DNA from 3 places in the Actimicrobium sp. CCC2.4 genome. Region 1 is predicted to be linked to each of the others. Evidence: predicted binding sites of a transcription regulator. Region 1 holds the regulator's gene; each other region holds the start of a gene.
What was found. Region 1 encodes HrcA, which represses chaperone genes, less so after heat shock. Its sites were predicted from a motif close to TTAGCACTCNNNNNNNNNGAGTGCTAA; they were not measured.
Positions count from the first base shown of each region.

Region 2: a site for HrcA is predicted at 4,004-4,030, ahead of rpoH (RNA polymerase sigma factor RpoH). Genes of this name have one in related genera too.
Region 3: a site for HrcA is predicted at 8,693-8,719, ahead of RHM62_RS17475 (co-chaperone GroES). Genes of this name have one in related genera too.

Region 1 is NZ_CP133777.1:3,933,885-3,944,629, reverse strand. Features, by position in the region: gene puuE (allantoinase PuuE) at 1-648, opposite strand, end outside; gene uraH (hydroxyisourate hydrolase) at 782-1,135, shown strand; gene dapB (4-hydroxy-tetrahydrodipicolinate reductase) at 1,155-1,961, opposite strand; gene RHM62_RS18170 (outer membrane protein assembly factor BamE) at 1,981-2,604, opposite strand; gene fur (ferric iron uptake transcriptional regulator) at 2,681-3,112, shown strand; gene hrcA (heat-inducible transcriptional repressor HrcA) at 3,198-4,220, opposite strand; gene RHM62_RS18155 (HAD family hydrolase) at 4,230-4,952, opposite strand; gene RHM62_RS18150 (NAD kinase) at 5,041-5,961, shown strand; gene recN (DNA repair protein RecN) at 6,014-7,669, shown strand; gene hemH (ferrochelatase) at 7,722-8,828, shown strand; gene grpE (nucleotide exchange factor GrpE) at 8,965-9,501, shown strand; gene dnaK (molecular chaperone DnaK) at 9,615-10,745, shown strand, end outside.
Region 2 is NZ_CP133777.1:720,979-731,723, forward strand. Features, by position in the region: gene RHM62_RS03425 (cytochrome C oxidase subunit I) at 1-331, shown strand, start outside; gene RHM62_RS03430 (COX15/CtaA family protein) at 338-1,450, shown strand; gene cyoE (heme o synthase) at 1,474-2,361, shown strand; gene RHM62_RS03440 (SCO family protein) at 2,367-2,990, shown strand; gene rpoH (RNA polymerase sigma factor RpoH) at 3,037-3,933, opposite strand; gene RHM62_RS03450 (ABC transporter permease) at 4,155-5,087, opposite strand; gene RHM62_RS03455 (cell division ATP-binding protein FtsE) at 5,084-5,758, opposite strand; gene ftsY (signal recognition particle-docking protein FtsY) at 5,777-6,841, opposite strand; gene rsmD (16S rRNA (guanine(966)-N(2))-methyltransferase RsmD) at 7,044-7,706, shown strand; gene coaD (pantetheine-phosphate adenylyltransferase) at 7,744-8,232, shown strand; gene RHM62_RS03475 (YfhL family 4Fe-4S dicluster ferredoxin) at 8,242-8,502, shown strand; gene RHM62_RS03480 (sensor domain-containing diguanylate cyclase) at 8,512-9,606, opposite strand; gene RHM62_RS03485 (HDOD domain-containing protein) at 10,059-10,745, shown strand, end outside.
Region 3 is NZ_CP133777.1:3,792,476-3,803,220, forward strand. Features, by position in the region: gene RHM62_RS17440 (GspE/PulE family protein) at 98-2,482, shown strand; gene RHM62_RS17445 (DUF642 domain-containing protein) at 2,650-3,294, shown strand; gene RHM62_RS17450 (prolyl oligopeptidase family serine peptidase) at 3,356-5,461, opposite strand; gene RHM62_RS17455 (DUF427 domain-containing protein) at 5,500-5,790, opposite strand; gene dacB (D-alanyl-D-alanine carboxypeptidase/D-alanyl-D-alanine-endopeptidase) at 5,887-7,287, opposite strand; gene RHM62_RS17465 (MarR family transcriptional regulator) at 7,379-7,837, shown strand; gene RHM62_RS17470 (organic hydroperoxide resistance protein) at 7,940-8,359, shown strand; gene RHM62_RS17475 (co-chaperone GroES) at 8,832-9,122, shown strand; gene groL (chaperonin GroEL) at 9,220-10,745, shown strand, end outside.

The DNA.
Region 1 (10,745 bases):
TAGGTGCGATTTGCGCTGCGCAGTGCCATCGGCGGCGGTGATGTCGACCTGCTGCCAGAACGGCAGATCGTCGGCATAGCTGTCGGCGTCGTAGCGCATGCCGCCGTGCTCGACCAGCAACCGGCGGGTGGCCGGCGAATCGCGGCCGGTGTACCAGCCCAGCGGCGCGGCACCGGTCAGTGCGCGCATGAGGCGGATCGCTTCGGTCATGTGCGCCCGTTCGGTAGCGACATCGACTTGCTGGTAGCTGATCCAGCGCAAGCCGTGACAGGCGATTTCGTGGCCGAGCTGACCGAAGGCGGCGACCGCTTCCGGATTACGCTGCAGCGCCATCGCGACGGCAAAGATCGTCAGCGGCAATTCGCGTTGCTCGAACAGTCGCAGTACCCGCCACAGGCCGGCGCGCGCGCCGTATTCATACATCGATTCCATGCTCATGTGGCGCATCGGAAAAGCTTGCGCGCCAATGATTTCGGACAGAAAGGTCTCAGAGGCCGGGTCGCCATGCAGCACGCAATTCTCGCTACCTTCCTCGTAATTGAGGACGAATTGCAGCGCGATACGGGCCTGGTCCGGCCAGTGCGGATGCGGCGGACGGGCGCCGTAGCCGATCAGGTCACGCGGATAATTCGGAGTCGGGTCGGTCACGCGTTACCTCGCAATGGATGATGAATGGAAGCGATCTCGATGCTACCTATACGCCAGATACTATATCGGCTGACCCGTGCACCTATATGATCTGGATGATAAGTAGTTTCAGGCAACCGATATGGAGAACGAAATGGGCAAGCTCAGTACCCATGTGCTGGATATCACCAGCGGCAAACCGGCGGCCGGTGTCGCCATTGAATTGTACGCAATCGAATCGGGCAGCCGACGATTGCTGCGCAGTGTTGTCACCAACAGTGACGGGCGCTGCGACGCGCCGCTGTTGGCGGGCGATGAGTTACTGCCCGGGCTGTACGAACTGGTGTTTGCTGCCGGTGCGTATTTCGAGGGGCAGGGTGTCGTGGTGCCGCTGCCGCGTTTTGTGGATCGCGTGACGCTGGCTTTCGGCATTGCCGGCGCGGCCGAGAATTACCACGTGCCGCTGCTGGTGTCGCCGTGGGCGTATTCGACCTATCGCGGCAGCTGATCCGCCGCGACTAGTGTGATTAACGCAGGCCGAGGACGTCCTGCATGTCGAACAGGCCGGTAGTTTTGTCAGCCAGAAAGCGCGCCGCGCGCAGGCTGCCGTGGGCATAGGTGATGCGGCTCGACGACTTGTGCGAAATCTCGACGCGCTCGCCGATGCCGGCAAACAGTACCGTGTGGTCACCGACGATATCGCCGCCGCGGATGGTGGCAAAGCCGATCGACGACGGATCACGTTCGCCGGTCACGCCATGACGCGCAAAGACGCCGACTTCATCGAGGTCGCGACCCAGCGTGCTGGCGATGACTTCGCCCATCTGCAGCGCGGTGCCGGACGGCGCATCGACTTTCATGCGGTGATGGGCTTCGATGATTTCGATGTCGTAGCCCTCCGAAAAACTCTTCGCGGCCAGTTCCAGCAACTTCATCGTGACGTTCACGCCGACACTCATGTTGGGCGCAAACACGATCGCGGTGCGCTCGGCGGCGGCGGCAATCGCGGCCTTGCCGGCGGCATCGAAGCCGGTGGTGCCGATGATCATCTTGATGCCGTGCTCGGCGCAATAGGCCAGGTGTTCCAGCGTGCCTTCCGGACGGGTGAAGTCGATCAGGAAATCGGCATCGGCAAGGCCATCGGCGAGCGAGGCACAGATGGCCACGCCGCTGGTCTTGCCGAGGAACGCCGTGACATCGTTGCCGATGGCCGGTGCAGCGGCGACATCGAGCGCGCCGGTCAGGCGGGTATCGGCGGTGGCCAGAATGGTCTCTGCCAGCATGCGACCCATGCGCCCGGAGGCGCCGGCGATGGCGATTTTCAATGCAGTCATGTCGGTGATCCGGAAAAATTTATTGCGGCTGGCGGGCCGATGAGGGAGCGACCGGTACCGTGGGTGCCAGCGGTTTGACTTTTTGCGGTACGCCGCCGGCCAGCATCTCGAGATAGTCCACTTCGGTCGGCAAGTTGCCACCTTCGAAGCGGCTGACGCGGCCATCCTTGAAGTAGACCGTGACGCGACTCGACAGTACTTCGTCGTTGCGCTTGAGCATGCGGAACACATAGTCCCAGCGGTCGGCATGGAAAATATCGATGATCAGCGGTGTTCCCAGCGCGAAGCGGACCTGGTCCGGCGTCATGCCTTCCTTGAGTTGCAAGACCATTTCTTCGGAAATGAAATTGCCTTGCGGGATATCAATACGGTACGGCGACAGGACGCCAAGGAAGCGGCGTGCGCTGGTCGGTGCGCTGCGTTGCATGCCGGCGTTGGCGCGGGCGGCACTGGCGATTTCGGCTGCGCTGGCGCTGCTTGCCGGACTGGCGGGGCCGGCTGCCATGCTCGCAGGCGCTTCCATCAGCGGATTTTTGGAGGCACATCCGGCCAGCAACGCGATGCTCACGAGAGCGGTGCCGAGTACGGCAGAGCGGCAGATGGCGCGGGGAGTGCGGATAAAAGCAGGGGGCAGCATTTGCATGAAGGATCTCGATTGATTGAGCCGAAGCGCCAAAGCGCTATATGATAAAGCAGTTACCCATTACCTAGCCAAGAACATGTCCAACAACCCGACGGACCTCCGCGCCAGCGGCCTCAAGGCCACGCTGCCCCGCTTGAAAATCCTGGATATCTTCCACAACAGCCAGGTGCGTCATCTCAGCGCCGAAGATGTCTACAAGATCCTGCTGACCGAAAACATGGATGTCGGCCTCGCCACCGTATATCGCGTGCTGACCCAGTTCGAGCAAGCAGGCCTATTAAATCGCAATCACTTTGAAACCAACAAGGCGGTCTTCGAACTCAATGAAGGCAGCCACCACGATCATCTGGTTTGTCTGGATTGCGGAAGAGTCGAGGAGTTTTACGACGAAGACATTGAGCAGCGTCAGCAGAAGGTCGCGCTCGAGCGCGGCTTCACGATCGCGGAACATTCGCTGGCGCTATACGGAAATTGCACGAAGAAGGGTTGCGTGCATCGGACTGCGTAGGGTCGGGGGATTTTAAGCGGGTGCACTGATTTCCGGGTGATGCCGGGAGGTGCACCGTCCGCCGCGAACCCGCCCCCGCCAATGCCTACGTATGACTCAACGCATTCGACAATAATTTCGCCGTGATGTCGACAATCGGGATCACCCGCTCGTAGGCCATGCGCGTCGGCCCGATGACCCCCAGCGTGCCTACCACCCGGCCGTTGATTTCATACGGCGCGGTGACGATGCTCATTTGCTCCAGCGGCACCAGGCTCGATTCGCCGCCAATAAAAATCTGTACGCCGGTCGCGCGGTTCGATAAATCAAGCAACTGCAGCAGGCTGGTTTTTTGCTCGAACAGATCAAACAATTTACGCAACGAATTCATGTTCGACGACAGGTCGCTCACGCTCAGCAGGTTGCGCTCGCCCGAGATCACGATTTCATCACTGTTGTCGGCCATCGCGTCGCTGCCGACCTCGACAGCCGCGTGCATCAGCGGTGTCATGTCGTCGCGCAATTTGCGCAGCTCATTTTGCAGACGGTTGCGCACGTCGCTAAAACTCAGTCCGCCGTAATGCAGGTTGATGAAGTTGGCTGCCTGCACCAGTTGCGCCGGGGTGTAGTCGACTTCGCTCAGCAGCAGGCGATTTTGTACGTCGCCGTTGGGCGCGACGATAACCAGCAGCACACGCTTTTCGGACAGCCGTAAAAATTCGATTTGCTGGAATACCGATTCGCGCCGCGGCGTCAGCACCACGCCGGCGAATTGCGATAGCGATGACAGCACTTGCGCCGCATTGGCGATGACCTTCTGCGAGGAGCCGCTCTGGATGCGCGATTGCATGCGCGACTCCAGCAGACTTTCGTCAATCGCGTCGACCGTCAGCAGCGTATCGACAAAGATCCGGTAGCCGCGCGGTGTCGGCACGCGGCCGGCCGAGGTGTGCGGGCTGGAGACAAAGCCCATTTCCTCGAGGTCGGCCATGATGTTGCGGATCGTCGCAGGGGACAGGTCGAGGCCGGAAATCTTCGCCAGCGCGCGCGAGCCAAGCGGCTGGCCATCGGCGATATACCGTTCGACCAGAGTCTTGAGCAGGGTTTGGGCACGGGCGTCTAATTGCATGGGAGTATCTTAGCGAGCGCTGGCCGGACTGGCCAGCACTATCCGGTCAGCCAGCCAGTGTTCCAGTTCGAGCAGGCTGGTGCAACTGGCATCAGGACGGATGTGCGCTGGCAGCACGCGGTCGAAACGGTTCATCCAGACGGCGCGCAAGCCGGCTTTTTGCGCGCCATCGACATCGAGCAGCGGATCGTCGCCGACGTACACGGCTTCGGCGGGATCGACATCGAGCGCCGTGCAGGCCGCCAGGAAAATCGCCGGATCGGGTTTCGCGCTGCCGAACTGGTGCGCGGCAATCGAGATACGGAAATGCCCGGCCATGCCAATCGCCTCCAGGTCAGCCGAGCCATTCGAAATCGTGCCCAGCGCCAGCTGGCTGCCAAGGCGTGCCAGCGATGGCAGCACGTCGTCATACGGAATCACCGCATTGCGGGCGTCATTGAACACCGTCATCGCGCCGTCGATATGCACGGGGTCGGCACCGCTGGCATGAAACGCTTCGGTCAGGCCGGCGTGGCGCAGCCCGGGCAGGTCGATGCGATAGCGCGGTTCGGCCTCCATCAGGGCCATCCTGCGTGCGCGCAGCGTCTCTATCGTGTGCTCTTGCGTGACGGCGGGCGCATGCGCGCGCAACCAGTCGAACAGCAGGGTTTCGGCGCGAATGATGGTCGGCACGATGGGCCATAACGTATCGTCGAGGTCGAACAGAACTGCCTTGATCGGTGCTGGCTGCATGGTGGGATTTTCTTCAGGATAAGAATGCAAGGTGGGTCCACTCCGGGCTTCCTTCAAGTGGGCTGCAAATTATGGTCTAATCCGGAGCATGTCGCTTCCCATTCCTTCCGGCCTGCCGGTTCCCCCGCTGAAAACCATCGCCATCGTTGGCAAACCGACGGCACCAGGTATTGCACAATCGCTCGGCGAAATCGCTGATTTTCTGATTGCCACCGGCCACGTAGTGGTAGTCGAACACGAGACCGCGCTGTCGACCGGCATGACCGGCTATCCGCAAATGACACCCGAACAGATCGGCACCAGTGTCGATGCCGCCATCGTCGTCGGTGGCGACGGCACGATGCTCGGGATCGCCCGCCAGCTCGCGCCGTTCGATATTCCGCTGATCGGTATTAACCAGGGCCGGCTCGGGTTCATGACCGATATTCCGCTGGACCGGATGATGCCGCTGCTGACCGCCATGCTCGACGGAAAAATCGAATCCGAGCGCCGCAGTCTGCTCGAAGGGGTGGTTCACCGGGATGGCAAGCCGATCTTCAATGCACTGGCCTTCAATGATGTGGTGGTCTCGCGCGGGGCAGGTTCCGGCATGGTCGAACTGCGCGTCGATGTGGATGGTCACTTCATGTACAACCAGCGCTCCGATGGCCTGATCGTGGCGACGCCGACCGGTTCGACCGCGTATTCGCTGTCGGCCGGTGGTCCATTGCTGCACCCGAGCCTCGGCGGTATCGTGCTGGTACCGATCGCGCCGCATGCACTGTCAAACCGGCCTATCGTGCTGCCGGACTACAGCGAGATCGTCATCACCCTCATCAGCGGGCGCGATACCAGCGTCAATTTCGATATGCAATCGCTGGCCAGTCTGCAACTGCATGACCGCATCGTGATCCGCCGCTCGGCCCACACGATCACGTTTTTGCATCCGCCGGGCTGGAGTTATTACGATACCCTGCGCGAGAAGTTGCACTGGAATGAATATCCGTCGGTAGAAGGCCGACTAAAATAGCTGCTCCGATCACGCCGCCTGTTTGCCTCCGGCCCACCTGAAAAGAATCACCATGCTGCGCACCCTGACCATCCGTGACTTCGTTATCGTTGACCTGATCGAGCTGGATTTTTCCGCCGGGTTTTCTGTCCTGACCGGAGAAACCGGTGCCGGCAAATCGATCCTGATCGATGCGCTGGCGCTGGCATTGGGCGGACGCGGTGACGCCAGCGTGGTACGCGACGGTGCTGCCAAAGCCGACATCAGCGCGGACTATTCGACCCATGCCGAAGCCGATGCGTGGCTGGCCGGACATGACTTCGCCAGTCCCGATGGTGGCGTGCTGCTGCGTCGCGTGATTGACAATGCCGGTCGCTCGAAAGCCTATATCAATGGCATTGCCGCCACCGCCACGCAGCTGCGTGACCTGGGCGAATTGCTGGTCGATATCCACGGCCAGCACGCGCATCAGTCGCTGCTGAAAACCGACGCGCAACGCCAGTTGCTCGATACCCAGGCCAGCCTGCAGGAACAGGTCAGGGCAGTCGGTATCGCGTACAAAAGCTGGCGCGCAGTGGGCAAGCAGCGTGAAGAATTCGAAACCAATGCGAAGAACGTCCTGCTCGAACGCGAGCGCCTTGAATGGCAGGTCGGCGAACTCGAGAAGCTGGCCGCCCAGGAGGGCGAATGGACCGAGATCAGCAACGAGCACAGCCGCCTGTCGCATGCGGCCAGTCTGATTGATGGCGCGCAGGATGCACTGACCGCGCTCTCCGAGTCCGAATCCGGCACGGTGCCGATGCTGTCGCAATTGACCGCGCTGAACCTGCGGCTGGGCAAGCTGGCCGATATCGACGACGGGCTCAAGCCGGTGCTCGACCTGCTCGAGCCGGCGCGTATCCAGTTGCAGGAAGCGGTCTATGCGCTCAATGATTATCTGGGCCGGCTCGAACTCGATCCGCGCCGCTTGCAGCAAGTCGAGCAGCGCCTGGGTGATCTGCATTCGAGCGCGCGTAAGTTTCATGTGACACCGGAAGAACTGCCGCAGGAATGTGCGTCCCTGTCGGCGCAGTTGCGCCAGCTGGCCGATGCCAGCGACCTCGATGCCTTGCGTGCGCAAGAAGAAAAACTGAAGGATCAGTATCTTGCGCTGGCAAAAAAATTATCGGCCGCGCGCACGACAGCGGCGCGCCTGCTGGGCGAGGCGGTGACGAAAGCGATGCAGGAGTTGAGCATGGCCGGTGGCCGGTTCGAGGTGGCGCTGGTGCCGTGCGCGCCAGCGATGTCCGGTATCGAACAGATCGAATTCCTGGTCGCCGGCCATGCCGGCAGCGTGCCGCGGCCACTCGCCAAAGTAGCGTCGGGTGGCGAACTGGCGCGTATTGCACTGGCCATTTCGGTCATCGCCTCGACGGCCACGACGACCCCGACCCTGATCTTCGATGAAGTCGATAGCGGCATCGGTGGCGGTGTGGCCGAAGTGGTGGGCCGCCTGCTGAAAAAACTCGGGCAGGAACGCCAGGTCCTGTGCGTGACCCATCTGCCGCAAGTAGCCAGCCAGGCCAACCAGCATCTGCAGGTCAGCAAGTTCAATGCCGCCGGCAAGACCGTCTCGCGGATTGCGGCGCTCGACAGCAAGTCGCGCGTCGAAGAAATCGCCCGCATGTTGGGCGGCATCGAAATTACCGCCACCACGCGCAAACATGCGCGCGAATTGCTGGCCTCCTGAATCCGCTTATTCATTCCATTTCACCACTCAGCTAGTCAAAGGCAACACCGCAATGGCATTCAACAAAGCCCCCGAGTACACCCACGGCAGCGCCGTTAAGACCGCCATCGTACTAGTCAATCTGGGTACGCCCGACCACGCCGATGCACCCTCGGTGCGCCGCTACCTCAAGCAATTCCTGTCCGATCCGCGCGTCGTCGAGATTCCGCGCGTGATCTGGTGGCTGATCCTCAACGGCATCATCCTGCCTATCCGCGCCAGCAAATCCGCCGCCAAATACGCGCTGATCTGGACCAAGGAAGGCTCGCCACTGAAAGTGCACACGGCCAAACAGGCGATGCTGTTGCGCGGTCAGCTCGGCGAGCAGGGCCACGCAGTACAGGTCGACTACGCCATGAGCTACGGCAATCCGTCGCTGCCCGATGTGCTCAACAAATTGCAGGTCGAGGGCTGCGACCGTATCCTGATCGTGCCGGCGTATCCGCAATATTCGGCCACCACGACCGCCTCGATCTTCGATGCGGTGACCAGTCACTATCGCCAGGTACGCAATGTTCCGGAGCTGCGTTTCATCAAGCACTACCACGATGATCCGGCCTACATCTCGGCATTGAAGGACACCGTGCAGGCGCACTGGGATGCCAACGGCCGCGGCAACAAGCTGGTGCTGAGTTTTCATGGCGTGCCCAAGCGCACGCTGCTGCTGGGCGATCCCTACCATTGCGAGTGCTACAAGACCGCACGCCTGCTCGGGAATGCGCTGGGCCTGCCGAAAGACGAACTGCTGGTGACTTTCCAGTCGCGCTTCGGCAAGGCCGAATGGCTGCAGCCATACACCGCACCGACGCTGGTGCAACTGGCGAAAGACGGCCTCGAGCGCGTCGATATCATGTGCCCGGGCTTCACCAGCGATTGCCTCGAAACGCTGGAAGAAATTTCGCTCGAAGCCAAGCACGACTTCCTCGAAGCCGGCGGCAAGGCCTTCCATTACATCCCGTGCGTCAATGAATCACCGACCTGGGTGGCGGCGCTGGCAACGATTGCTGCACGTCACCTGCAAGGCTGGCCGACCCGCTTGAGCGAGGCCGAAAAAGTGGCCGTCAGCGCCGATAACGCCATTGCCGCGAGCGAGGCCCATCGTCTGGGAGCGCCAAAATAATCAAATCAGGCCGCAGATAATCCCCCTTGTAAAAGTGTGGTAGGGCCCCATTTGCCTAACACTTTGTACTTAAGCGCGGTATTTATCCGCAGTACTTATCCCATTATTCAAGTATTGACTGTCGGAGGATTTCTAGATGCAAGACCAGGAAAAGCAAACCGTTGTGAACCCGCAGGCCGATGAGACTCCGGTAACGGAGCAGGAAGTCAGCGGGGCCGAGCCGTCGCTGGAAAGCCGTCTCGCCGAAGCAGAAACCCGCGCCGCCGAGATGCATGATGCGTTCTTGCGCGCCAAGGCTGACACTGAAAATTTCCGCCGCCGCGCTCAGGAAGATATCGCCCGCGCCCACAAATTTGCGATCGAAGGCTTTGCCGAAGCGCTGGTGCCGGTGATGGACAGCCTGGACATGGCGCTGCGGGTCGAGTCGCCATCAGTCGAATCGCTGAAGGAAGGCGTCGAGATGACGCTCAAGCAGCTGGCATCGGCATTCGAGCGTAACCGCCTGATCGCCGTGGCACCGCAACCGGGCGAGAAGCTCGACCCGATGAAGCACCAGGCCATTTCGATGGTGCCCGCGGAGCAGGAAGCCAATACCATCGTCAGCGTGCTGCAGAAGGGCTACATGATCTCGGACCGGTTGCTGCGTCCGGCGCTGGTCACGGTAGCTCAGTAAAAAAACCGCTTGGATGCCGCTTGAAAGTTATCGGCGGCTCCCAATATTGAAGCTAGAAAATCGACGCACACGTCATCGTCATTCAGACATTCAAGATTAAAAGGAAAAATATCATGGGCAAAATTATCGGCATCGACCTCGGTACCACCAACTCCTGCGTATCGATCATGGAAGGCGGCCAGCCTAAAGTCATCGAAAACGCCGAAGGTGCACGTACTACGCCATCGATCATCGCGTATCTTGAAGACGGCGAAATCCTGGTCGGCGCGCCGGCCAAGCGCCAGGCAGTGACCAATCCGAAGAACACGCTGTACGCGGTCAAGCGCCTGATCGGCCGCAAGTTTGACGAAAAAGAAGTCCAGAAGGACATCGCGCTGATGCCGTACCAAATCGTCAAGGCCGACAACGGCGACGCCTGGATTTCGGTGCGCGACAAGAAACTGGCAGCCCAGCAGATCTCCGCAGAAGTGCTGCGCAAGATGAAAAAAACCGCTGAAGACTACCTCGGCGAAGAAGTCACCGAAGCCGTCATCACGGTGCCGGCCTACTTCAATGATGCCCAGCGCCAGGCGACCAAGGATGCCGGTCGCATCGCCGGTCTGGATGTCAAGCGCATCATTAACGAGCCGACTGCAGCGGCATTGGCCTTCGGCCTCGACAAGACCGGCAAGGGCGATCGCAAGATTGCTGTGTATGACCTGGGCGGCGGTACGTTCGACGTCTCGATCATCGAAATCGCCGACGTCGATGGCGAAATGCAATTCGAAGTGCTGTCGACCAATGGCGACACCTTCCTCGGCGGCGAAGACTTCGACCAGCGCATCATCGATTTCATCATCGACGAATTCAAGAAGATCAACGGCATCGACCTGTCCAAGGATGCGATTGCGCTGCAACGGATCAAGGGTTCGGCCGAGCGCGCCAAGATTGAATTGTCGTCGGCCCAGCAAACCGAAATCAACGAGCCGTACATCGCGATGGCCAATGGCGCACCGGTTCACTTGAACCTGAAGATGACCCGCGCCAAGCTCGAATCGCTGGTCGAGGAATTGATCCTGAAGACCATCGAGCCATGCCGTACCGCCATCAAGGATGCCGGCGTCAAGGTCACCGACATCGATGACATCATCCTGGTCGGCGGCATGACCCGGATGCCAAAGGTGCAGGAAAAGGTCAAGGAATTCTTCGGCAAGGATCCGCGCAAGGATGTGAATCCGGACGAAGCCGTGGCCGTCGGTGCAGCC
Region 2 (10,745 bases), 940 kb from region 1:
TGAAGCCTGCAGCAAGAAGCTGTATGACATCCGCCAGTTGCGGGTGGCGCAGGGTCGCGAGCGGGATCGTCTCGAACGGGTCTGGCTGATTACCGATAAGGTTCCGCTGGAAACCCAGATCATCCGGGAGTTTGATGGCACGCAAATGTTGCGCGCTCAGGCTGATGCCGTCGCCAAATGGCTGCCGGCCGAAACGGGTACCACGGTCGCCGACCACATTTACCTGGTCGATCCGCTCGGCCGGTTAATGATGCGCTTTCCAAAAGATCGTGATCCTAATCTGATCAAGAAAGATCTCGGTAAGTTACTCAAAGCTTCCAGTATTGGATAACGCGCGATGCTGATTCAACTAGCCATAATGGGTGTGCTGGCAGCGCTGTTGCCGCTGTCTATCGTCTGGGTATCTGCGGATGCTGACAAGTACCGAAAGCTGTCCTGGGTCACCTTGTTCCTGACTTTCGACCTGATCATCTTTGGTGCCTTCACGCGGTTGACCGATTCCGGGCTGGGTTGTCCGGACTGGCCTGGTTGCTACGGCCATGCCAATCCGCTGCAGGCACATGCAATGATCAGCGCCGCACAGAGCGCGATGCCGGAAGGTCCGGTCACAGTGTTCAAGGCCTGGGTCGAAATGATCCATCGATATCTGGCCATGGGTGTCGGCGTCCTCATTGTGTCGCTGATGGTTATCGCATGGATCCGCTGGCTCAAGTCGGCGCGCAGCGACGTGCGTTTTGCGCCTACCATGCCGACCCTGCTGTTTCTGTTCGTTTGCCTGCAAGGCGCGTTTGGCGCGTTCACGGTGACGATGAAACTGCAGCCGATTATTGTGACCGGACACTTGCTGCTGGGGCTTGGGCTGTTGTCGATGCTGACCTGGCTCAACGCGCGCCAACGTCCCCATCCGCCCGTTGCCGCACAAGCTGCCAGCCTGCGTGGTCCTGCGCTGGTCGCCTCCGGATTGCTGCTGGTGCAACTGGCACTTGGTGGATGGGTAAGCACGAATTATGCGGCGCTGGCTTGTTCAGATTTCCCGCTGTGCCATGGCCTCTGGTGGCCGCAAATGGATTTTGAAAACGGCTTCGCGCTGTGGCGCAAACTCGGCATGACTGCCGATGGCGAGTACCTGCCGTTCCCGGCATTGACGGCAATCCACTTCGTCCATCGTGGCTTTGCCTTCGTGCTGTTCGCCGTGCTTGGGTGGGTTGCCTGGCGCGCTTCCCGGATAGACGGCTTACGAGTGATCGGGCGCGCGGTATTGGGGGCCTTGTTCTTGCAGCTCTGTACCGGTCTCGCGACCGTGTATTTCAGCTGGCCGCTCGCCATCGCCGTCATGCATAATGCGGGCGCCGCATTGTTGGTGCTGTTAGTCACCATGCTAAACTACAAGACCCGGCTGGCACACGACCACGCGCCTGCTTTCGCCACACGCACGCCGCCGGCGTCCTGACTAATTCCGCTGACTTTTCCTGAATGACCACGCTGACCTCTTCTACGCCGAATCGCTTTGCCCAGTACTGGGCGCTGACCAAACCACGCGTGACACAACTCGCCGTGTTTTGCGCCGTCATCGGCATGTTCCTCGCGACGCCTGACCTGCCTGACTGGCGGGTAGCGTTGCCTGCGACGATAGGGATCTGGTTGCTGGCTGGCGCGGCCTTCGCCGTCAATTGCCTGGTTGAACGCGAGATCGATGCACGCATGGCACGGACCGCCCGGCGCCCGATGGCGCGCGGTGATATCACGGTGCCGCAAACGCTGGTGTTTTCGGGTGTGATTGGTGGCGTCGGTACAGGTGTGCTGTACTACTTCGTCAATCCGCTGACGATGTGGCTGACTTTCGCGACCTTCATCGGTTACGCGATCATTTACACGATTATCCTGAAGCCGGCGACGCCGCAAAACATCGTCATCGGCGGACTGGCTGGAGCGATGCCGCCAGCCCTTGGTTGGGCTGCTATCGCCAATGATGTGCCGATGCAGGCTTGGATTCTGGTACTGATCATCTTCATCTGGACTCCGCCGCATTTCTGGTCGTTAGCGTTGTACCGGCGCGATGATTATGCCAAGTCGGGTTTGCCGATGCTGCCGATCACGCATGGCATGGTGTTCACGCAGTTCCATATCTGGTTGTACACCATTGCATTGGTAGCAACCACTTTCCTGCCCTATGCAGTGAACATGAGCGGGCTGATTTATCTGGTTTCGGTGATTTTGCTGGACATCGTCTTTATGTGGCACGCATGGCAGGTCTACAAACACTACACTGACCAGGTGTCCCGCAAGATGTTTGCCTATTCGATCCTGTACCTCGGACTGCTGTTTGCCGCGCTGCTGGTCGACCATTACTACAAGATATAACTCCCATGCGCCTGATTCCAAGTCTCCTGCTACTACTCTCGCTGACTGCCCTTGCCGGATGCGAGCAAAAGCAATCTGCCAGCGGCGACATGAAGTTTTCGCCGGTGAACAGCCAATTCAAGAATACCGATGTGACCGGGTTGCAATACGCCAGGGATTTTGCCTTGACCGACCATAACGGCAAGGCGCGCACGCTGGCCGATTTCAAGGGCAAGGCTGTGCTGGTCTTCTTCGGCTATACGCAATGTCCCGATGTCTGTCCAACCACGATGGCAGAAATGGCGACCGTCATGAAAGAACTCGGGCCCCAGGCCGACAAGGTTCAGGTGCTGTTCGTGACGCTCGATCCGGAACGCGATACGCAGGCTCTGCTGTCGCAATACGTCCCTGCGTTCGATGCGCGCTTCCTGGGCCTGTATGGTGATAATGCGGCGACGGTCGCGGTCGCAAAGGAATTCAAAATTTTCTATCAGAAGGTGGCGGGCAAATCTGCCGATAGCTACACCATCGACCACACTGCCGGCAGTTACGTATTCGATCCACAGGGCAGGGTGCGACTCTTCGTCAAGCACGGTCAGGGCGCAGCACCAATTGCACACGATCTCAAGTTATTGCTGGATCAGTCATAAAAAAAGGGCGCTCCGAAAAGCGCCCTTTTTATTTGTCCGGCCAAGCTTACGCAAAAGCAGCCAGCGAACCCTTCATCTTCTTCAGGGCAACTGCTTCGATCTGCCGAATACGTTCGGCTGACACGCCGAACTCTTTGGCCAGTTCATGCAGCGTGGCGCCCGAGCCGTCGTCATTGGCGAGCCATCGCGCTTCGACAATCCGGCGTGAGCGCTCGTCGAGCTTGTTCAATGCCTGCGACAGTCCATCGCTTTGCAGGCGATCGTATTGCTGCGCTTCCAGCACGCTGGTCGGCTCGTTACGATCCGAAGACAGATAGGCGATAGGCGCGAACTTGTCGTCCTCGTCATCTGTCGGGGCTTCGAGGGCAATATCGCGACCGGATAAACGCGTTTCCATTTCGATGACTTCTTCGCGCTTGACGTTCAATGTCTGCGCCAGTGCCTCGACCTGCGCCGGTGTCATTGAATCCAGCCCTGTCTTGTGGCTGCGCAAATTGAAGAACAGTTTGCGCTGTGCTTTGGTCGTGGCGACCTTCACCAGACGCCAGTTCTTCAGGATGTACTCGTGCATTTCGGCTTTGATCCAGTGCATTGCATACGACACCAGTCGCACACCTTGATCGGGATCGAATCGTTTGACGGCTTTCATCAAGCCGATATTGCCTTCCTGAATAAGGTCGGCGTGTGGCAAACCGTAACCCAGATAGCCACGGGCGATCGAGACGACCAGGCGCAAGTGCGACAAGACCATGCCCTGCGCAGCACCCAGATCGTTCTGGTCGCGCAGGCGGCGTGCGAGGGACATTTCTTCTTCGTGCGTGAGCATCGGCAAGCGATTGACTGCCGAGATATAGGAATCGATATTGCCGAGAGTGCCGGTAAAACCGAGGGCCAGGGCGTTGCCCGGCGCGACAGATGCGGTTTCAGGTGCGGTTGTTTTCATTATTTCTCCTTGCTTCCTTATTAGGAACAGACCAGTTATCGAGACAAACCGGCCGCTGACAGAGGGCATCTTAGCACTCTGGCAGGATGAGTGCTAATGACGATAGTGTGAGTTCCGGATAGTGTCAGGCTATGGTGTTGCGTCAGGCGGTATTCATTGCATGCATGTATTGGAGCCAAATAGCGCACCGAAGTTGCAACCCGATTGTTATCGAATTGTTGTCAACTTGTTGCAGATGCAGCCAAGTGCCGTGACACCGACAAGACCGCACCAGCAACGCCCAGCAGCGCGCCAAGCCCGAGTAACAGCATCGTGGCGAGTGGATCCAGCGCAACGAGCGTGAACTCGGATGCATAGAGTCGGGCAAACTCGGCAACCGCGGCATTGACCGGCCGCAGGATAAGTGCCACAGCCACCATCGCCAGGCCGGCAGCACAAAGTCCGAGTAAGGCTCCGGTGTAATAGAAGGGCCGATAGATGAAGGTATCGGTGGCACCGACCAGTTGCGATACGGCGATCTCTTCGCGTTGCGTCAGTACCTGCAAGCGAATCGTGTTGAATACGACGGTCACGACGACGATACCCAGCGTGCCGGCCAGTATGACGAGCACCACGCCGAGCAAGTGGACCAGTGCTGCCAGGCGTTTGATCCAGGCCGAGTCGACCTGCACGTGCTTGATACCGGCTAGTGCCTGCAGGCTGGCAGCAATCGCATCGACTGCTCCGGCGTCGGCGGCATTGTCAAAGCGCGGCAGCTTGATCAGGTAGCCGTCCGGCAGCGGATTCGTGCCCAGAATATCTAGTGTTTCCGATAAGCCCGATTGCTGCTTGAGCATGTCGAGCGCTTTCTCGCGCGGTAGGAATTCGACTTTGCCCGGATGCTTGCTGTCTTGCAGGACCCGCCGGATATCCTTGCCAAGCGCAAGCGCGTCATTGCGCGTGACGGCCATATCGATAAAGACGCTGATCTCCGGTTCGACGACCAGCTGCCCTGATAGAGGACGCAGATTTTCCAGTACCGTCAGGCCGGTCAGCGGCAGGGCAAAGGCGATCGCAATGACGACGGCATTGATCAGGAAACTGGCCGGCGCACCGAGCGCGTTCCGGAAGGCCTGGCGCAACGCAAAGCCGTGCTGTCTCAACCAGATGTTCATGCGGTGGTCCTTGCTGGCCAACTGTCGACCAGCTGTCCTTGTTTCAGATAAATCACCCGGGCGGCAGTGCCCAGAATTTGTTCGTCATGCGACGAGATGACGCAGGTAACACCGGCACCATGGAACGACTTCAGCGCATCAAGCACCAGATTGGCGCTGTCGCGGTCAAGGTTGGCGGTGGGCTCGTCGGCCAGAATGATCTGCGGCCGGTTGACGATGGCACGGGCAATCGTGACGCGTTGCTGTTCGCCGCCCGACAGTGACAGCGGTGCCACCTGTGCCTTGTCGAGCAGACCGACGCGCTCCAGCGCCGCACTGGCGCGTCGTCCGGCATCGGCGCGCGTGGCACCACAGACCAGCAAGGGCATCATCACGTTGGCCAGTACGGTTCGGTCCTGCAGCAGGCGTTGCTGTTGCAGGATCAAGCCCAGATTACGTCGCAAATACGGCAGGCCGGAACGATTGAGCTTGCCGATGTCCTGGCCATGCACGCTGACCGTGCCGCTGCTGGGTCGCTCGATGGCGGCGATCAGTTTGAGCAGCGTGGACTTGCCTGCGCCGGACGGGCCGGCCAGGAAGACCATCTCGCCATCCGCGATGTCGAGCGTGACGTTGGACAGGGCGACAGCGTCGCCGGCATAGCGTTTGGAGACCTGATGGAATGCGATCATGGGAGCGTAGGGCAGGCCTTAGTCGGTGGCTTCGCCCAGCAGGGCGGTGACGAATTCGTCGGCGTTGAACGGTTGCAAATCTTCGATCTGTTCGCCGACTCCAATAAAATAAACCGGTATCGGCCGGGTCCGGGCAATGGCAGCCAGTACGCCGCCCTTGGCCGTGCCATCGAGCTTGGTGACGACCAGTCCCGTCAAGCCGAGTGCGTCATCGAAGGCCTTGACTTGCATCAGCGCGTTCTGGCCGGTATTACCATCGATGACCAGCAGGATTTCATGCGGTGCGCTTGGCATCGCCTTGGCGATCACGCGCTTGATCTTCTTGAGCTCTTCCATCAGATGCAGCTGCGTCGGCAACCGGCCGGCGGTATCTATCATCACCACATTGGTCTTCTTTGCCATGGCCGAATGCACCGCATCGAAGGCTACCGCTGCCGGATCGCCGGATTCCTGCGCGATCACCGCGACATTATTGCGCTCGCCCCAGATCGTCAATTGCTCGCGTGCTGCCGCGCGGAAGGTATCGCCGGCAGCCAGCAACACGGACTGTTGATTGGCTTGCAGGTGCTTGGCAAGTTTGCCGATGGTGGTGGTTTTACCGGCGCCGTTGACGCCGGTAATCATTATCACCAGCGGCTGGTGGCGGCCCAGTTCCAGCGGTTTTTGCAGCGGGCTGAGCAAGCCGATCAACAGCTTGCGCAGCGCCGATTTGACTTGCGCAGCTTCGGTCAGTTTCTCGTCCTTGACGCGGCGCTTGAGTTCGGACAACAGGAAGTGCGTCGCGTCGACGCCTGCATCGGCCATCAGCAGGGCTGCTTCGAGTTCTTCGTACAGATCGTCGTCGATGCGCGCACCGACGAACAGTGTGGTCAGGTTGGCCGATGTTTTTGACAAGCCTGATTTCAGGCGGGCCAGCCAGGATCGTTTGACCTCAATTGGTGGTGCCGGCGTTTCTTCCGGCGGGGGCGGAGCGACGACTTCCGTGACGGGCACCGCTGCCGGGAGTGCAGCATCTGATAACGCTACCGTGACGGCTGCGTGCGCGGGTTCGGTCTTTGGTTTTTTTTTGAAGAAGCTGAACATCGGCATGTAGTTGGAGGCTTCGCAGGGCGGCTGCGCACGGAAATCTGGAGCTGCTGGCATTCTAGCAGAGCAAGGCGGTGCCAATTCCGTGCGGTGGCGGCCGTATCGATGAATTTACGTGCTTAAACTGGCTATACTCCGGTGCGATTCGCGCCCGCTGTGCCAAAACCTGGATGGCGGGATAATTATTTACCTTCGATCCATGACCATGCCCAAACAGCCTAGCAAGAAACCTGCTCCCAAACCGCGTCCGGCTCTGGCCCATCAGGTCCGTATTATCGGTGGCGACTGGAAGCGCACTCCGCTGCCGGTGGTGGAATCGGCCGGATTGCGGCCAACCCCGGACCGGGTACGCGAAACGGTGTTCAACTGGATAACGCACCTGATTGATGGGCACTGGTCCGGTATCACCTGTCTCGACCTGTTCGCCGGCACCGGCGCACTCGGGCTGGAAGCCGCCAGCCGTGGTGCGGCACGGGTGACGCTGGTGGAAGAAAGCCCGGCCGTGGTGCGCCAGCTCGAGGCCACACGCGATAAATTGAACGCCAGCCAGGTCAGTATCGTGCGCGGTGATGCGCGCGCCGTAGTGCAAGGTCTGCAGCGACGCCTGACCGGCCCGGCTGATCGCTACAACCTGATTTTCCTGGATCCGCCATTCCATGCCGACTGGCTACCGGCCATGTTACCGCTGTGCGCCGCGCTGCTGGACGAACGCGGCTTCATTTATATCGAATCGGAAAAGTCGATTGATGGTGCTGCATTGCCCGAATGGCTGCAGGGCTGGGAAGTCGTGCGCGCCGATCAGGCAGGGATGGTGTTCTTCCATTTGTTGCAACGCCAGAATTCGCACGCAATTGATGCATAATGCGGTTTCCAAACTAGTGACACTCCAGGGAGCAACGATGGTCACAGCAATCTATCCGGGTACGTTCGATCCACTCACGCGGGGGCATGAAGACCTGGTACGTCGGGCGTCGGGCTTGTTCGGCAAGCTCATCGTCGGCGTTGCCGACAGCAAGAACAAGAAGCCGTTCTTCGATCTCGAAGAACGGCTGACGATCGCCAATGAAGTGCTCGGACATTATCCGAACGTGGTGGTCGAAAGCTTTTCCGGCCTGCTCAAGGATTTTGTGCGCCGGCATGATGCCCGCGTTATCGTGCGTGGCTTGCGGGCGGTATCGGACTTCGAATATGAATTCCAGATGGCCGGCATGAACCGCTATCTGCTGCCGGAAGTCGAGACCCTGTTCCTGACACCATCCGACCAGTATCAATTCATCTCCGGCACTATCGTGCGCGAAATCGCCCTGCTGGGCGGGGATGTCTCGAAGTTTGTCTTTCCTTCGGTCGAAAAATGGCTCAAGGAAAAAATCGCTGCCGGTCAGGAGTGACGTAAAACCATGGCACTCCTGATCACCGACGAATGCATCAACTGCGACGTGTGCGAACCGGAGTGCCCGAACGACGCGATTTTCCTGGGCCCGGAAATCTACCAGATCGATCCGGGCAAATGTACCGAATGCGTCGGCCACTTCAACGAACCGCAATGCCAGCAAGTATGTCCGGTCAGTTGTATTCCGTTCGACCCCGCATGGCGCGAGAGCAAGGATGAATTGCTGCTCAAGTTCGATCTCCTGCAACGCAAGAAAAATTCTGCCTGACCACGTCTGTTACGACGCCCCGATCACGCGGTTGCGGCCGCTTTGCTTGGCGCGATACAGTGCTTCGTCGGCCCTGGCAACCAACTGCAGCGCAGTTTTTTCAATCGGATGATCACGATCGGCGGCACTCAATTGCGCCACGCCTATCGAGACAGTCGCCGTCAGCGCGCTTCCGTCAGAGAGCACGATGGGCTGGCCCGCCATGCTGGCGCGGATGCGCTCGGCGACTACCAGCGCATGCGACAAACCCGCATCGATCAGCAAGACCACAAATTCTTCGCCGCCAAACCGTCCCAGCGCGTCACTTAGTCGCAATTCCGCCTTGATTCGTAGTGCTACTTGCTGCAGCACTTCATCGCCGCCCTGGTGGCCCGCACTGTCGTTGATTTTCTTGAAGTGATCGATGTCGATATACATGCATGACAAGGGGAATTCCTGACGCCGGGTGCGGCCGATTTCTTCCTGTAACCGGCGCTCCAGATAGCGCCGGTTGTTCACGCCGGTCAGTGAGTCGGTCAGGCCAATGCGTTTGAGGCGTTCATTGTTGATGACGTTCTCAAGACAGATCGCGATGATGCATCCAAGGTGTTCGATGAAATCGCTCGCCATGCCGCTGGCAAAGCGACCTTCGTGCAGACTGCCAAGGCTAAGGCAGCCGATCAGGCGTCCCTGACGCAGCAGGGGGACCACCGCGACACTGGCCGGCGTTAATACTTGTTTCGGGAAAATCACGCCATGCCGCGCCGAACTGAACCGTCCCAATACCGGATGGGTCATTGGTGCCAGCGTCAGGCCGAGTTCGGCTTCACGGTCGATGAACAGCAGGTTAGGGAATTCTGCCTGGTCAAGAGCCAGCTCGACCATGATGCGGCGGATATCGTATTCGGTGTCGATCAGGCACAAGGTCACGACATCGAGCTGGGAAGATTCCGAGAGAGTGTCGAAGATGCTTTCGATCAGTTCGCGCAAGCTGTTAGCCGCGATGAATTTCAAGTCGAAGGCCTGGTGGCGACGCATGATTTTCTGGTTGCGCTGCGCTTGCTCGAGCAGCAATACAAGCCTGTCACGCAATTGGATATTTTCAGTGACCAGCTTGTTCGTCATTCGGGTAATTTCCGATCAGGCAAAAGAGGCAGTTCAACTAGCAATGCCATTATGTTATCAGGCAACCATCAGCATATTGCCTGAAACCATTGGCTATGGATAACAGTAACTTGTTCAATGCCGTGAGAGCGACGCTGCGCTCCGATGCTGCAACCCGCGAAATGCCCCCACTGAACGAGCGTCCCGACCTGCCCGCGCAGTAGGCGGCAGCAGGACATTCGACACGTCGAGGCCAGACATGCAGGTATCATCAGAGGGATTTTTTTCCCTGCGTCCGGACGCCTCGCTGCTCTGGCTGCGTCAATAGAAAGATTTCTATGCTCGCATGGCTACGCAGTTTGTTGAGTGCCCGAAAGTTGCCAGTCTCCGTGACAAGCGAGACTGACGATGATGGTGCTGTGTGCATTGTCGACACTCCTGTTCGTGATGACGATACACACCGGATTTCATGGATGCAGCGCAACGAAGTCTCGGCGGATTTCACCCGTTTGCTGTTCGTTACCCGCGACGACAGCGCGATTTTTGTCACGCCGGCCGAAGTAGCCGTTCTTGCAGAGCTCGGTCGCCTTCTTGCCTCGGCACATGCCGGCAGCAGCCTCGTGCGTCGTTTGCCGGGGGTCCTTCCACAGTTGCTACAAAGCCTGCGCTCTGACAGTTTCTCGGGGGCGGCGCTGGCACGGATGATTTCTCATGATGTTGTGTTGGTGGCGGAGGTGTTGCGGCTGGCGAGCACAGCAACCCATGGTGCCAGCACAATGACCAGCATTGAGCATGCGGTGCTGGTGCTGGGTCAGAACGGCTTGCGGCAACTCATTAGCGGTGTCGCGTTCAAGCCCATCATCGACCTCAAATCCGGACATTACACGCGGCGCATTGCGCCTCGTCTCTGGCAGCAGTCGGAGCAATGTGCATTGGCTTGCCGCCTGCTTGCTGAGCATGAAGACGTGGTGCCGTTCGAGGCGTTTCTTGCCGGCCTGATCCAGTATGTCGGGTTGATCGCTTCATTGCGGGTGCTGGAACAAGTTGCCGAAGGCGACGCCACGCTCGGTTCGGCCAGCTTTTGCAATGCCTTGATCGCGCATGCACGCGTCCTGTCGTGCAGCATCGCGACGGAATGGCAATTCCCGCCGGCGATCATC
Region 3 (10,745 bases), 140 kb from region 1:
TGCGGTCACCGTACAGGCTGCATCACCCGTTTCAGGAGAGCGCAATGCATCACGCAACCGATTACCAACCGAGGCCCGAACCATCCGGCCCCAGCCGATGCTGACCGATTTCAAATGGCCGGTACCGGCCCATTACGATGTCATGTCGGCGACCGGAGGCCTCGATGGCAATGACGTTGAAGCCGCCGATATCACGATGCACAACAATCGCAGCCAGGATGGCTTGCTCGTCAGGCTGGACGGTGCCGAAGCGTTTCTTGAATTCCGCACCCGTCGCGCAACGAGCAGCGTACGTATCGCCTTCGGTAACTTGCGTATGCTGCGCCTGACTGACCCGGTCGAGATGACGCAACTACTGCTCTCGGATGTGCTGACAGATGTCGCCACCGTCCCGTTGCTGAGCCAGAAATGCGTGATCAATTACCACCAGGGCGAGCCGTTCGTCACGCAGACGCGCGGACTGGTATCGAAACCCTTTGGCTTGTTCCTGTATGTGCCGGTCGACGGCAGCAGCGAAGTGATCCGCTGCTTTATCCCGGCAGAAGTCGTCAGGAACTACCAGATTGGCGAACAGCTCGGAAAAATCCTCGTCGATGAAAAAATCGTCAGCGAAAACAAAATCAGTGCAGGCCTCGAAAAGCAGGAACAGTTACGCACGCAAAAGCTGGGCGACTACCTGAAACAGCAAAACATCATCACCCAGGAACACATCGAAGCAGCACTGCAAAGCCAGAAAAACAAACCGCAATTACGGCTGGGTGAAGCCCTTCTGCAAGAAAACCTGATCACCGAATTACAACTGGCTGATGCGCTCACCGCACAGGCATTGAACCGCAAGGTGCCGCTAGGCGACATCCTGGTCGAGATGCACTTTGTCAGTCTCGACACGATCAAGCGCGTGCTGGCACAAAAACTGGGCATCCCCTTCGTCAACTTGCGTGGCTTCAAGTTCGATCCGGCGTTGATCAAGGCGGTGCCTGCCGATTTCGTGCGCAAGCACCACGTCATGCCGCTGTACCAGACCAGCACGCGCATGGTGGTGGCGATGGAAAACCCGCTGGCCAGCCAGCCTCTGCAAGAACTGGCCTTCACGACCAAACTGAAGATCGACCCGGTCATGGCCTCGGTCGATGACCTGAGACTGGTGATCAGCCAGGTCTATGGCACTCACAATGACGGCGGCAACATCGCCGAACTGGTCTACGAGCTCGGTGCCGACGATATTAAGTTTGATCTGCCGGCCGACATCATCACCGAGTCCGACAACACGCTGGTGCGACTGGTCAACAAGATCATCATCGATGCCAACGAACAGGGTGTCTCGGATATCCACATCGAAAACATGAAAGGCAACCGGCCCACACGGGTGCGCTTCCGCAAGGACGGCGTAATGCAGGCGTATTCGGAAATTCCGGCGCAGTTTCGCAGCGCCCTGGTATCGCGCATCAAGATCATGTGCCGGCTCGACATTTCTGAAAAGCGTCGCTCGCAGGATGGCAAGATGAACTTCGAGCAATACGGTCCGGCGGCGATCGAGTTGCGGGTGCTGACGATTCCGACTACCGAAGGTCTGGAAGACATCGTGATGCGTATCCTGGCGGCACCGAAGGCAGTCTCGATCGAGAGCCTGGGCTTGTCGACGTACGCCATTGAGGGGCTCAAGAAACTGGCTTTGAAGCCACATGGACTGCTGTTCGTCTGCGGTCCGACCGGCTCCGGAAAAACCACCACGCTGCACTCGCTGCTGAACTATATCAATACGCCCGAGCGCAAGATCTGGACCGTCGAAGACCCGGTTGAAATTACCCAGGATGGATTGCGCCAGGTGCAAGTGCAGGCCAAGATCGACTGGACCTTTGCCGCCGTGCTGCGCAGTTTCATGCGTGCTGATCCGGACGTCATCATGGTCGGTGAAACACGCGACCCGGAAACCGCCAAGACCGTCATCGAAGCATCGCTGACCGGTCATCTGGTGTTCTCGACGATGCACACCAACAGCGCCGCCGAGAGCGTGGTGCGACTGCTCGACTTCGGCCTCGATCCGTTTAACTTTGCCGACGCACTGCTGGGTGTGGTCGGGCAGCGGCTCGCGCGCCGCTTATGCAACCATTGCAAGACGTGGCATGAAGCCGATGACGAAGAGCTCGATATGCTCGCCAGCGAATACTGCTTCGAAACCGAGCTCGACAAAGCGGCCGTCCTGCTGCGCTGGCGCCAGCAATATGGCAAGAACGATGGTGCCATCACGCTGTACAAGGCAAGTGGCTGCGAACTGTGCAACGACAGCGGCTACAAGGGTCGGCTGGGCGTGCACGAAGTGCTGATCGCGACGGCTGCCGTAAAAAAGAAAATCCATGCGCGCGCCAATGTGCCGAACATCCTGCAGGTCGCCGTATCGGAGGGCATGATGACGCTGCGCCAGGACGGAATAGAAAAGATCTTCCAGGGCCAGACTGACTGGGAGCAGATCCGCGCCATATAGACCCCGCTGCGCCAATAAATATTGCACAAAATGTGAACTTTTGATAACTCCGGAAATGGATGGAACCTTTGTACTACCATCCGCAGTTGATGGTGTTGCAACATCGCCATCGGGTCTTACGAAAATACCATTTGGTCTTTCGGAGCACTACTTCTCGGAGCAACATCATGACATTTCAGACTCTCGCAACAGGTGCAGTGCTGGCACTGATCAGCATGGGTTCGCAGGCAGCGGTCAATATCGTCACCAACGGCAGCTTCGAGACCGAACAGATCAGCGCGCCGTGGACCTCATTGTCAACGGTCACCGGGTGGACTTCCTCGGACAACTTCGAAATCCAGCGCGGCAGTAATTTTGGCGGACAAAGCAACTTCAACGCTGCCGTCGATGGCATGCAATATCTGGAACTCAATGGTGCCAAGCTGACGACCATCGGACAGACCCTGCAGACCACGGCCAATGGCCTGTACGCACTGAGCTTTTTGTATTCGGGGCGGCCTGACCAGACTTCCAGTGAGTCGAGCTCGATGAACGTGCTCTGGAATGGCAATATTGTCGGTGCCGTTTCAGCCCCATTCAACTCGGGCTGGCAGTCTTATTCCTACTCGGTGCTGGCCAACAGCAGCAGCTCGTTCCTGTCGTTCGCCTCTACGGGACCCGCCTCGCAAATCAGCTACGGTTCCTATCTGGATGCGGTCTCGGTCAGCGCCGTACCGGAGCCGGGTTCTCTGGCGATGATGCTGCTGGGAGTGGGCATGGTCGCGTTCATTAGCCGCCGCCGTGATGACAAGTCGACGTTTGAACCAAGCTGAGCTGACCGCTCGCAAAACACTGGAAGCCGGATTGCGATCCGGCTTTTTTCATGTCTGCACTTCAGGGTTTGAGCGGCACCATCTCCAGCACCCGGGTCAGAAAACCCCACCGGTCAGCAACTTCCTCGATCTGTTTGCCGGTCGGTTTGCCGGCACCGTGGCCGGCCTTGGTCTCGATGCGGATCAGCACCGGTGCCGGTCCTGCCTGCGCAGCCTGTTCCGCCGCGGCGAACTTGAAGCTGTGCGCCGGTACGACCCGGTCATCATGGTCGGCGGTGGTCACCAGCGTTGCCGGATAGCAGGTGCCGGCGCGCAGATTATGCAGCGGCGAATACGCCCGCAACGCCGCGAACTGCGCGGCATCGTCGGACGAGCCATAGTCTGCAGTCCAGGCCCAGCCGATGGTGAACTTGTGAAAGCGCAGCATGTCCATCACGCCGACTGCCGGCAGTGCCGCACCAAACAATTCCGGTCGCTGCGTCAGCGCCGCCCCGACCAGCAAGCCACCATTGCTGCCACCACCGATAGCCAGTTTCGGCGTCGATGTGACCTTGTTGGCGATCAGCCATTCAGCCGCGCCGATGAAATCATCGAACACATTTTGCTTCTGTAATTTGGTGCCGGCCTGGTGCCAGCTTTCGCCGTACTCGCCGCCACCGCGCAAGTTGGGCACCGCATAGACGCCGCCCATTTCCATCCACGCCAGATTAGCCACTGAAAATACCGGTGTCAGCGAAACATTGAAACCGCCGTAGCCATACAAATAGGTCGGGTTGCTGCCATCGAGCTTGATGCCCTTGCGGTTGACGATGAACATCGGTACGCGCGTGCCATCCTTGCTGCGATAAAAAACCTGGCGCGTCTCGTACGCACCCGGGTCGAACGCCACCTTCGGCTGACGGATCACGCCGCTGGTATCGCTGGCGATGTCGTAGCGGTAGATCGTGGTCGGCGTAGTGAAGCCGGTGTACGAATAATAAGTTGCCGCCTCATCGCGCTTGCCGCCAAAACCGGACGCGGTGCCGAGGCCGGGCAAGCCGACGTTGTGCAGAAAGCGGCCATTCAGATCGAACACCTTGATCCGGCTGTGGGCGTCCTGCAGGTAGCTGCCGACCAACCGGTTGCCGACAAGGTTGGCCGACAGCAGAGTCTCGGGCGCTTCCGGTACCAGCTCTTTCCACTCGGCGACAGCTGGCTTGGCGATATCGATGGCGACGATGCGGCTGCGCGGCGCGTCCTTGTCGGTGCGAAACAGGAAGACCGCGCCGTTGTTGTCGATGAAGCTATATGCCGCATCGAAAGCATCGAGCAAGGGCACGACCGGATTCTTGTCATCGGCCAGATCCTTGTAATAGACCCGCGACTTGCGCTCGGTGCCCTGCCAGACGGTGATGATCAGGTACTTGCCATCGTCGGTGACGGTGCCACCGAAACCCCAGTCCTTGTGATCGGGACGGTCGTAGACCAGTACATCGGCGCTTTGTAGCGTACCGAGCTGATGGTAATAAAGCTTCTGAAAATAATTCGTCTCAGCCAGCTTGGTCGCTTCGTCAGGCGCATCGTACCGGCTATAGAAAAATCCCTTGCCATCCTTGCTCCACGACGCGCCGGAAAACTTCACCCATTGCAATTCGTCGGCCAGGTCCTTGCCGCTATCGATATCGCGGATCTTCCAGCTATTCCAGTCCGATCCGGAGGCGGCCGTACCGTAGGCCAGATAGCGGCCATCCGGACTGACTGCCATGCCCGCGAGCGCGACCGTTCCGTCTGCGGACAACGTGTTTGGATCGAGCAGCAGACGCGGCGTGGCTTCCAGCCCGGCCATCGTGTAGAGCACCGCCTGACTTTGCAGTCCATCGTTGCGGCTGATGAAATAGCGACCGCCCTCGCGGAACGGCACACTGAACCGCTCGTAATTCCAGAGTGTCGTCAGCCGCTCCCTGATGGCGCTGCGGGCCGGGATCTGTGCCAGATAGGATTGCGTCAACTGGTTTTGCGCAGCAATCCAGTCGTGCGTGGCGGCGCTGTTACCGTCTTCCAGCCAGCGATACGGATCGGCCACTTTGACGCCGTGATAGTCATCGACCTGATCGACAGTTTTGCTGACCGGGTAGGTCATCGGCGAGCCGCCCGGGCACTGCTGCGCGAGGGCACCCTGCATCGACATGACCGACGCCAGCACGACCGCGTGGCCGAGCGGCCGGATCACGCCGAGACCTGTACACCGCGCCAGAAGGCGACGTAGCCGGCGATCTGTTTGGCCGCGTCCTTGGGCTCCGGATAGAACCACGCAGCATCGGCATTGACCTTGCCGTCGACGACGACGTCGTAATAACTGGCCGTGCCTTTCCAGCCGCAGACGGTGTGCTTGTCACTCGGCGCCAGATACTGCTGATGGACGGCAGCAAGCGGGAAATAGGTCGTGCCCTCGACCAGTTCGATGGCGGCAGAATCGGCTTGCGCAATAACTGCGCCGTTCCAGGTAGCGGTTGGCATGGTGGCTCCGAAGGGTGGTGAACGATGGGTGGACAAAAATAACACACGCCACGACGCCGTGCAGGCAAATGCCGGAACCGCGTTCCGGTACGACTTTTATTTGTTTTCGTAGACCCATTGCAGCAGTGCGTCCTGCGCTTCGCCACCGCGCGCGGCATTCGGATCATTGATCAGGCAGACCACCGCAAACTGTTTGCCGGAGGCCGCTTGCACATAGCCGGCGATGCTGCGCACATCCTGCAGGCTGCCGGTCTTGATGTGGGCATGGCCGGACACGCCCTCGAAACGCAAGCGCTTGCGCATCGTGCCGTCGTAGCCGACCAGCGGCAGTGACGAGACGAATTCCGGCATCGTCGGTGCGCGGTAAGCGGCCATCAGCAATGCGCCCAGCGTGTGCGCCGAAATCCGTTCGAGCCGCGACAGGCCGGCACCATTTTCCAGCACCAGGCCGGTCGCATCGATCTGCCTGGTGGCAAGCCAGCCCGCGATGGCACTGCGACTGGCTGCGATGCTGGCCGGCTGCAGCTGCACCGTGCTACCCAGCGTCAGGAACAACTGGCGCGCCATCACATTGTTGCTGTACTTATTGACGTCCCGGATCAGCTCGGGCATGGTCGGCGATTCCCATTGCGCAAGGGCCACGGCATCTGTCGTCAGCACACCATCGACGACGCTGCCTTCGAACGTGCCACCCAATTCGGTCCAGAGCTGGCGGAAAACCAGTTCCAGATAACGGTTCCTGCTCAGCTGATACGGCGATAGTTGCCAGGATTTTTCGCCGCAACCGAGCGCATACGGGCCATCGAAACGGGCACCGGCAGGATCGAGCGTGGCACTGATCGCCGTGCGCCAGTCGCCTGTGCATTCGCCGCTGGTCAGTTGGGGCGGACGTATCGCATAAGCGCCCAGCGCCGGATCCAGCCTGACCTTCACCACACCTTGCGCGCGGTCCGGCATGAAGCTCACTGCCAGTGCATAAAAATTAAGCAGCAGCGCATCGGGACCAACGTTGTAGGCCTTCAGCGGATCACCATCAAACAGCGCAGGATCGATCACCGTGTCATCAAAAGCGCTGCGATCGAGCACCAGGTTGCCGCGGATATCACGCACGCCCTGAGCCCGTATTTTGCGCAAAAATAGCCAGAAGTTTTCGATGACAAGTTTGGGGTCGCCGCTGCCGCGCAAGATCAGATCGCCCTGCAGCAGCCCACTTTGGAGCGTGCCACGCCGGTAAGCTTCGGTAGTAAAGCTGTAGGTCGGACCAAGCAAATCAAGCGCCGCGCTGGTCGTCAGCAACTTCATTGTCGAGGCCGGATTGAGGGGCAGCCCGGGATTGAGGCTGAGCACGTTACGACCACTCGTTATCTCGATGACCTCGATACCGATACCCGAAGGCGCGATTCCTGCACGCTTGAAGGCTGCCGCGACCGGTGCCGGCAATCCCGCGTGTACCGTACCTGCAAGCAACAAAGTAAGCAGCACGACTTGGAGTCTCATCAGAATTCGCATAGCATTGCAACCATCTCGACAGATAAATATAAGCCCCGATTATCCCATGCGCCACTCGCCGTCTGATCAAGGAAACCCTATGCACTCCGCTCCACTCGCCGCTGACGATATGCTGGCACTGGATAACCAGTTTTGCTTCGCGCTGTACTCTGCCTCACTGGCGATGACCAAAACCTACAAACCCTTCCTTGAAAAACTCGGCATCACTTATCCGCAATACCTGGTGATGCTGGTGCTCTGGCAAAAAGACGATGTACTGGTCAAGCACATCGGCGAAAAACTCTTCCTCGACTCAGGCACGCTGACACCGCTACTCAAACGACTCGAAGCATTAGCACTAGTCATCCGCACGCGTGACGATATTGACGAGCGCCAGGTTCGCATCACTTTGTCCCGCGAAGGACGCCTGCTCAAACGCAAAGCCCAGGGCATACCGCAGCAAGTCGTCTGCGCCAGCGGCAAAACACCGACCACGCTGATCGGCATGCGTTCGCAATTGCTGCAGGTCCGGGATGGCTTGATCAACAGCAACGAGTAGCAATTTAAATTGCAAGCAATTAAATTGCACGCAATCTAATTGTGAGTTAGACTCAGGCACGCCATCGATCCCGATGCCTCTCTTTTCACTATTGGAAAAACCATGCAAATCATCTATACCGCAGAAGCAACCTCTACCGGCGGTCGTGAAGGCCGTTCGATCAGCAGCGACAAGCATATCGACCTGAAGCTGAGCACACCGAAAGAAATGGGCGGCGCCGGCGGCGACGGCACCAATCCAGAGCAGTTGTTCGCAGCCGGTTATTCGGCCTGCTTCATCGGTGCCATGAAATTCGTCGGCAATGCCACCAAGGTCACCGTTCCCGCAGATACCTCGATCCACGCCGAAGTCGGCATCGGTCCGAACGACAAGGGCGGCTTCGGCATCGCCGTGACGCTCAATATCAGCATCCCCGGCATGGACAAGGCCGCTGCGCAGACGCTGGTCGACAAGGCACATGAAGTTTGCCCTTACTCGAACGCTACCCGCGGCAATGTGGATGTGAAGATCGTTCTGGTGTGATGTGACGTAAAAGTTAGCGCTGCAGGCTGGTCCCGGACAACTATCCGTGACCAGCCTTTTTGCATTCTGACCTGAAGACATCCCGATCTTTGCAAGGCGACCGTCCGCGCTGCGGTGTTATCCGCACCGAAAGTCAGGAGCCTGTCGGACCCAGGGACAATCGGCTGCCCGAATCAGCACAAAAACAGGACAGGGCCTGACACAAGCCGGTCATGCCTTGTTTCTATGCGATGACTGACGCCGCGCGCGCACTCCGGTGGCGAGGCCGGCAGCAATTGCCGATCACTCTTTCTCACCGACCGCGCTTGAAAAACAAGCATGTCGCCCATATACTTAGCACTCGTCGGGAGAGAGTGCTAACAGCTCCTCCGGCGTGCCACTTTTCTGGTGCGGTAATGCTGCGCAGCGAAGTCATCTTTGCAGCAGTCTTGCCGCAAAACAATCGTAACCTACTGAACTTTAAGGAGTTTTCATGAACCTTCGTCCTTTGCACGATCGCGTCATCGTCAAACGCCTCGACCAGGAAACAAAAACTGCGTCCGGCCTCATCATTCCTGAAGCAGCTGCTGAAAAACCGGACCAAGGCGAAGTACTCGCCGTCGGTAACGGCAAGATTCTCGAAGATGGCAAAGTCCGTCCGCTGGATGTCAAAGTCGGCGACCGCGTTTTGTTCGGCAAATATTCGGGCCAGGCAGTCAAGATCGCCGGCGACGAACTGCTGGTCATGCGCGAAGAAGACATCATGGCAATCGTTCAAAAGTGATGCCGCTGGCCGTTCATCATGACCGGCCACGTGCGTCCTGCGCCGTGCGGCGAGCCCGCTACGGCGCAATTCCAACTGAATTCAAGGAGCTATAAACATGGCAGCTAAAGAAGTTATTTTCGGCGACGCCGCCCGTGCACGCATGGTCGAAGGCGTCAATATCCTGGCCAACGCAGTCAAGGTCACCCTGGGCCCTAAAGGCCGTAACGTTGTGCTGGAGCGCTCGTTCGGCGCCCCGACCGTGACCAAGGATGGTGTCTCGGTCGCCAAGGAAATCGAACTCAAAGACAAGCTCATGAACATGGGCGCGCAAATGGTCAAGGAAGTTGCTTCCCGCACCAGCGATAACGCCGGCGACGGCACCACCACCGCCACCGTGCTGGCACAAGCGATTGTCCGCGAAGGCATGAAGTTCGTTGCCGCAGGCATGAACCCGATGGACCTCAAGCGCGGCATCGACAAGGCTGTTGCAGCCACCGTCGAAGAGCTGGCCAAAATCGCCAAGCCATGCACCACGACCAAAGAAATCGCCCAGGTTGGCGCGATCTCGGCGAACTCGGACTACTCGATCGGCGAGCGTATCGCTGAAGCGATGGAAAAAGTCGGCAAGGAAGGCGTCATCACTGTTGAAGACGGCAAATCCCTGAATGACGAACTCGACATCGTCGAAGGTATGCAGTTCGACCGCGGCTACCTGTCACCGTACTTCATCAACAATCCGGAAAAGCAAACCGCGACGCTGGACAATCCGTTCATCCTGTTGTGCGACAAAAAAATCTCCAATATCCGTGACCTTCTTCCGGTGCTGGAACAAGTCGCCAAGGCCGGCCGTCCACTGCTGATCATCGCAGAAGACATCGAAGGCGAAGCGCTGGCAACCTTGGTTGTCAACAACATCCGCGGCATCCTGAAGACCTGTGCTGTCAAGGCTCCGGGTTTTGGCGATCGTCGTAAAGCCATGCTCGAAGACATCGCTATTCTGACCGGTGGTCAAGTCATCGCTGAAGAAGTCGGCCTGACACTGGAAAAGATCACGCTGGAAGATCTGGGCCAAGCCAAGCGTATCGAAATCGGCAAGGAAAACACCACCATCATCGACGGCGCCGGCCAGGCTGTTGCGATCGAAGCGCGCGTCAAGCAAGTGCGTGTCCAGATCGAAGAAGCGACCTCGGACTACGACCGTGAAAAGCTGCAAGAGCGCGTGGCCAAACTGGCCGGCGGTGTTGCAGTGATCAAGGTTGGCGCTGCCACCGAAGTCGAAATGAAAGAAAAGAAAGCCCGCGTCGAAGATGCACTGCACGCTACCCGCGCTGCGGTGGAAGAAGGCATTGTTCCCGGCGGCGGCGTTGCCCTGCTGCGCGCTCGTGCCAACATCAAGGTCAAAGGCGACAACGCTGACCAGGACGCCGGTATCAAGATCGTCCTGCGCGCGATGGAAGAGCCACTGCGCATGATCGTGCAAAACGCCGGCGAAGAAGCTTCCGTCGTCGTTGCACGCGTCCTCGAAGGCACGGGTAACTTCGGTTACAACGCCGCCAACGGCACCTACGGCGACATGGTCGAAATGGGTGTTCTGGATCCGGCCAAAGTCACCCGTTCGGCTCTGCAAAATGCCGCCTCGAT